2 linked regions of the Phreatobacter oligotrophus genome follow. The protein of the gene in region 2 interacts with the protein of the main gene of each other region in a pairwise test. Links are inferred from orthologs where the notes say so. Each region holds a gene or a part of one and is shown on either strand. Other genes may lie near its edges. The genes, in order: C8P69_RS05260 and ndk.

Evidence for each region.
Region 1: the proteins of ndk (region 2) and C8P69_RS05260 interact in binary tests that used the Escherichia coli proteins (3 or more experiments, as listed by UniProt). The link is inferred for Phreatobacter oligotrophus from one-to-one orthologs.

Annotation. Positions count from the first base shown.
Region 1 is NZ_PZZL01000002.1:271,990-275,175, forward strand. What follows is about bases 247-3,119. They hold C8P69_RS05260 (5-formyltetrahydrofolate cyclo-ligase), read right to left. Parts: upstream 2,032-3,119; coding sequence 1,462-2,031; downstream 247-1,461. Other genes in these bases: C8P69_RS05245 (1-aminocyclopropane-1-carboxylate deaminase), read left to right, coding at 247-366; C8P69_RS05250 (hypothetical protein), read left to right, coding at 370-657; C8P69_RS05255 (TIGR00282 family metallophosphoesterase), read right to left, coding at 662-1,462; C8P69_RS05275 (FAD-binding oxidoreductase), read left to right, coding at 2,839-3,119. In the rest of the region: more of C8P69_RS05245, read left to right, coding at 1-246; more of C8P69_RS05275, read left to right, coding at 3,120-3,186. UniProt on the Escherichia coli protein: Involved in the removal of 5-formyltetrahydrofolate.
Region 2 is NZ_PZZL01000001.1:441,432-444,459, reverse strand. Bases 36-2,750 are described here. They hold ndk (nucleoside-diphosphate kinase), read right to left. Parts: upstream 1,749-2,750; coding sequence 1,323-1,748; downstream 36-1,322. Other genes in these bases: C8P69_RS02145 (ABC-F family ATP-binding cassette domain-containing protein), read left to right, coding at 2,736-2,750; C8P69_RS02150 (hypothetical protein), read left to right, coding at 1,995-2,309; C8P69_RS02160 (molybdopterin-containing oxidoreductase family protein), read right to left, coding at 36-1,189. Also shown: more of C8P69_RS02160, read right to left, coding at 1-35; more of C8P69_RS02145, read left to right, coding at 2,751-3,028. UniProt on the Escherichia coli protein: Major role in the synthesis of nucleoside triphosphates other than ATP. The ATP gamma phosphate is transferred to the NDP beta phosphate via a ping-pong mechanism, using a phosphorylated active-site intermediate.

The sequences.
Region 1 (3,186 bases), on a different replicon or contig from region 2:
CGCGTCATCGGCATCGACGCCTCGGCGACGCCGAAGGAGACGCGGGCGCAGATCAAGCGCATCGCCGAGCGCACCGCCGACCTCGTCGGCCTCGGCCGCGCCATCACCGACGCCGATATCGTCCTCAACGAGGATTATGCCTATCCGGAATATGGCCTTGCCTCGGAGGAGACGGTGGAGGCCATCCGCCTCTCGGCACGCCTTGAGGGCATGCTCACCGATCCCGTCTACGAGGGCAAATCGATGCAGGGCATGATCGACCTGGTGAAGAAGGGCTTCTTCCCCAGGGGATCGAAGGTGCTCTACGCCCATCTCGGCGGCGTGCCGGCGATCAACGGCTACAGCTACCTCTTCCGCAACGGCTGAACGATGGCAGCGCCGGCGCTTCTCCTCGAGGTGCCGCGCGAGGCGGTGAGCCTCTCCGCCCGTCTTCAGCGTCGCCTCGACACGGTGACGCTGTCGGGGGCGGGGCGGATCCTCGCCATCGGCCTGGACGGGCAGACGGGCGTGCAGGTGACCATCGTCGCCTTCTCCTCCGCGGCCCGCCGGGACGCCTTCCGCGACGGGCTTGCCGACCTCGTCGCCGACGGCCTCGTGGCGCGGAGCCTCGATTCCGCGGCGCGCGAGACGGCGGGGCTCGGCCTGCTCTTTCCCTGAGGACTCAGGTCGGCGCGAGGACGCCGCCGACGCGCAGCGGCGTCACGGCGGTCGCAAGGCCGTTGGCGCCGAGATCGACGATGACGCCGGAGAGGGTGGCGGGACCACCGGCCGGCTCGAACTTGCCGCCGGGCGTCTTCTCGCGCATCCGGCGCATCGGCTCGGCCTTGTCCATGCCGATGACGCCGTCATAGTCGCCGCACATGCCGACATCGGTCTGGAAGGCGGTACCGCCGGGCAGCACCCGGTGGTCGGCAGTCGGCACATGGGTGTGGGTGCCGACGACGAGCGAGACGCGCCCGTCAAGAATGTGCCCCATGACCTGCTTCTCGCTGGTCGCCTCGGCATGAATGTCAACGACGATGGCATCGGCGACGCGGCCGAGCGGGGCGGCCTCGACCTCGCGCTCGACGGCGGCGAAGGGGTCGTCCATGGCGTCCATGAAGACGCGGCCCATGACATTGACGACGAGGACCTGCGCGCCGTTCTTGGCGGTGACGAGCTGGGCGCCCCGGCCGGGCGTGCCGGCGGGATAGTTCACCGGGCGGACGAGGCGCGGCGCGCGGTCGATGAAGACGAGCGCCTCGCGCTGGTCCCAGGAATGGTTGCCGAGGGTGATGCAGTCGGCGCCCGCCTCGCAGAGCTCCTCGTAGATGGCCTCGGTGATGCCGAAGCCATGGGCGGCGTTCTCGCCATTGATGACGACGCAGTCGAGCTTGAGGTCGCTGACGAGACCGGGCAGGCGTTCGGTGACGGCGGTGCGGCCGGCCTTGCCGACGACGTCGCCGAGGAAAAGAAGGCGCATCAGAAGGTCCTGAAACCGGTCTCGGTGAGGAGGAAGTCGAGACCCCGGTCATGGGGCTCGTGGGGCACCGCGTCAACCTCCTGACAGGCGAAGGCGACGCCGACGGCTATGCGCCGGCCCTTCTCGTCGAGGGCGGCGAGCGCGCGGTCGTAATGGCCCTTGCCGTAGCCGATCCGGTTGCCGCGCGCGTCGAAGGCGGCAAGGGGGGTGATCAGCACCTCGGGGAAGACCTCCGCGGCTTCGGGGCCAGGGCCGTAGGTGCCGAAGCCCATGGGGACGAGCTCTGCGCCACGGACGAGTTCCCGGAAGATCATCGGGCCTTTGCGGTCCGGGAAGGCTGGCAGCGCGAGGCGCGCGCCGGCGAGGCGCAGCCGGTCCATCAGCGGGCGGACATCGATCTCCGACTGGATGGGCAGGAAGCCCGACACGACCCGGCCGGCGACCGGGATCAGGTCGAGCGGGAAGGTCTCGGCGAGGACGAGGGCGGCCTCGATGCGGGCGGCGGGGTCGAGGGCATCGCGCCGCGCGAGGGCGGCCGCGCGCAGGTCAGCCTTGGTGGGAGCGGTCATGGGGGAGGAGTAGCGGAGCGCAGCCGGGGTGTCACCGGGCCTCGCGTCGGTCGAGCATTGAGGACCATGGATGCAATGGCCCCACCCGCACCCTCCCCGCGCTGCGCGCAGGGAGGGGGACCACGGCGTCGCTTCACTGCCGGCGAGGGTGGGGCCAGGCCCAACCGCCCCAGTATGACCGGGAGGTCGAAGTCTGCCTCCCTGCGCGCAGCGCGGGGAGGGTGCGGGTGGGGCATGAAAAGCCGAGCTGGAGAAGTAAGGCGGCGGGATCGGGCTCCGCCCTCCCCGTCATGCCCGGGTTTATCCCGGGCATCCACGCCTTGAACACCGCGCCATGAAGAGAAGTCGTGGATGCCCGTCACAAGGCCGGGCATGACGGGGGGAGGTTCGGGAGCCAGGAACGGGGGGCGTGGGCTATCGAGCCTTCAGCCGCACGGCAGCCGGCGGCCTTGTCGCCATCGCCACGCCGCCCGCGAATTCAGTGGAGCCACTCTGCCGTTGGACGATCGATCCCGGGAACCTACCTAAGTAGGTGGGCGCCGTGTTGCCCAAGTCCACGGACAAGGGCAGGGACAGCTCCCTCAAGATCGATAAGGCCCCGGGGATATGTGTGTCCTGACGTACGTCGCAGCTCCGAGGTCAGAGATAGGTCGGATCATCAGCCGGCGGAAGACCCCTCCCCGTCCACTCCCGCCTTTTTCGCTCGCGCGATTTTCACCGCTCCCATCCCTCCCGCCCCGTTGACGCTTCCCGCCCGCGCGGCGCAAGAAGCCTCGCCCGAAGACACGCCGTCGCAGGAAGCCAGCCATGCCGCTGCCGAAGCCCGTCGCCGCCCTCGCCCCGCCGATGCCGGAGCCGCTGATCCAGCGCTTCAAGGCGATCGTCGGCGACCGCTACGCCATCACCGACGCGAACGACCAGGCGCCCTACCTGCGCGACGACCGCGGCCTCTATATCGGCCGCACCTCGCTGGTGGTGCGCCCGGCGAACACGGAAGAGGTCGCGGCGGTCATGGCGCTCGCCCACGAGACCGGCACGCCGGTCGTGCCGCAGGGCGGCGCCACCGGCCTTGTCGGCGGGCACGTGCCGCATGAGACCGGCGCCGAGATCGTCATCTCGCTGAACCGCATGACGGCGGTGCGCGCCGTCGATCCG
Region 2 (3,028 bases):
TGGTGTTCTGGATGAGGAGCGCGGTGACCGGCGCGCCCTCGGACCCATCGGGCCGGCGCAGCGCCCTCGCCTCGCCGGTGAGGATCGCGCCGATGCGGGACTGGTCGAGCATCCTGACGCCCGGATCCTTGGCGTCGAGGCCCTCGATGAGGGACTTGCGCCAATGATAGATCGCGCCGTTGTTGTGGAAGGCGCCGCCCCCCTCGTGCTTCCAGGCGCCGGTGACGGCGGGAATGCAGGAGGCGGCGTGCATGTTCACCGCGCCATTGCGCTGGCGGCCGAAGCCGTAGCCGAGGCGGAAGAAGGTCTTCTTGTGCTCGCCGACAAGCTTGGCGAAGGCCTCGATCTCCTCGACCGTCAGGCCGGTGATGGCGGCGGCCCAGGCCGGCGTGCGGCTCTGCAAATGCGATTCAAGCTCGGCCGGCACGTCCGTGTAGGCATTGAGATAATCGCGGTCGGCATAGCCGTCGCGGAAGAGCACGTGCATGACGGCGCAGGCGAGCGCGCCGTCGGTGCCCGGCTTCACCACGAGGCCGAGATCGGCCTGCTTCACCGTGTCGGTGCGGTAGACGTCGACGACGACAATCTTAGCGCCGCGCTCCTTCCGCGCCTTCATGGCGTGGGTCATGACATTGACCTGGGTCGAGACGGGATTGGTGCCCCAGATCACCACCACGTCGGCCTTGGCCATCTCGCGCGGATCGACGCCGGCGAGGCGTCCCGTTCCGGCGATGAAGCCGGACCAGGCCATGTTGGTGCAGATGGTGGAGTAGAAGCCGGAATATTTCTTCACATGGCGCAGGCGGTTGATGCCGTCGCGCTGCACGAAGCCCATGGTGCCGGCATAGTAATAGGGCCAGACCGTCTCGGCGCCGTAGCGCTTCTCGGCCTCGAGGAACCGCTCGGCCGTCATGGCCAGCGCCTCGTCCCAGGAGATGCGCTGGAAGGTGCCTGAGCCCTTGGGGCCCTTGCGGATCAGCGGATGGAGCAACCGGTCAGGATGGTGGATGCGCTCGGCATAGCGCGCCACCTTGGCGCAGATGACGCCCGCCGTGTAGCTCTGGTCGGGATCGCCATGGACGCGGCCGATCGTCTTGCCGTCGATGACCTCCACCTCCAGCGAGCAGGCCGAGGGGCAGTCGTGCGGGCAGGTCGACTTCAGGCGATCGACGCGCAGCGGTGCGTTCATGCGGGCTCCGGGAGGCTCAGCGGCAGGCTGGAACGACGCCAGACTACAGAATGCGGAGCCAACGAAAAAGGCGGGCCTCAAGCCCGCCTTCCGCATAGCTGTGGACCATCCGGGGGTTGCCCGGACAACCGGATCAGGCCGGCAGGATCTCGTTCTCGGAGAAGAACTGGGCGATCTCGATCTTGGCGTTCTCGACCGAGTCGGAGCCGTGGACCGAGTTCTCGCCGACCGAGACGGCGTAGAGCTTGCGGATGGTGCCCTCGGCGGCCTGGGCCGGGTTGGTGGCGCCCATGATCTCGCGGTACTTGGCGACGGCGTTCTCGCCCTCGAGCACCTGCACGACGACCGGGGCCGAGACCATGAAGTCGACGAGCTCGCCGAAGAAGGGACGCTCCTTGTGGACGGCGTAGAACTTGCGGGCCTCGGGCAGCGACATGCGGATGCGCTTCTGGGCGACGATCTGCAGGCCGGCCTTCTCGATGACGGCATTCACGGCGCCGGTGAGGTTCCGCTTGGTGGCGTCCGGCTTGATGATGGAGAAGGTGCGCTCGATGGCCATGCTGGCTCCTTGGGAACGGGTCGGTGGGATGTGGGCGCGCTCATAGCAGCGGGCCGCTGCGCCCGCAACGGGCGAGCGGTGGCATCGTCGCGGCGGGCGTGGAGGCAGGGCGTCGCAGCTGAACGCTGGATGAAGGGAGGGATCAGAACCGGTTCAGCGGCAACAGGTCACAGTCCGTTCCATGGTCACCGCGGGGACGCCACCGGGCTCCCCGGACCGGGTGATCCGAGCCACTGGAGATGCACCATGCGCCGTCTGGTTCTGTCCGCCCTCGCCGGCCTCGCCGCCCTCGGCGCGGTCGCCGCCACGCCCAACGATGCCAAGGCCCAGGTCTCGATCGGCATCGGCTTCGGTGCCACGCCGGTCCAGTGGGGTGGCCCGCCCCCCTATTGGGGCCGCCCGGGCTGGGATCGCCCGCACTGGCACCGTCCGCCGCCGCCGCCCTACGGCTTCTATCGTCCCTACCGCCCCGCCTATGTGGCGCCGGCCTGCTGGCGGGAGCGCCGCTGGGTCGACACGCCCTGGGGCCCCGAGGTTCGCTGGGTCCGCATCTGCCGCTGACCCGCTTCGAGTAGTCGCGCGGGCCTTCCGACGCCCCACCCAACCCGGCTCGCGCGGGTACGGGCCCGTCACCGAGGATGTATCGGTGGCGGGCCTCGTCCGTTTCAGGGCGCGTCAGGCCTCCAGGATCGTCACGGCTCCAGGATGGTCACGCCTCCAGAATCTTGGCCTTGAACAGGGCGCCGGCCGCTGCCGCCGCGACTACACCTGGCCCCTCCCCCTTCCCTCTCCCCGCCAGCGGGGAGAGGGGGCAAAGGCGTTGCGTGTGCGGCGACCACGTGTGTGCCTGGCATGACGCCTCATGATGTGGCGCGACGTTGTGGCCCCCCTCTCCCCGCGTGCGGGGAGAGGGAAGGGTGAGGGGTCTATTCCCTACCCCGCCGTCTCGCCCTTGCATCGCATGGCCCGCTCGGCCAAAAGCCCTCCATGCTGCAGATCAACGACCTGACCGTGCGGGTGGCCGGCCGCGTGCTCATCGACAATGCCTCGGTGATGCTGCCGCCGGATGCGCGCATCGGCTTCCTCGGCCGCAACGGCACCGGCAAGTCGACGCTGTTCAAGGTCATCCAGGGCGAGCTCGGCGCCGATTCCGGCACGATCAAGCTGCCGTCGCGGGCGCGGATGGGCGGCGTGGCGCAGGAAGCGCCGGGCGGGCCGGATTCCCTTCTGGAGTTCGTGCTGAAGGCCGACAAGGAGCGCGCCGCGCTCCTGAAGGAGGC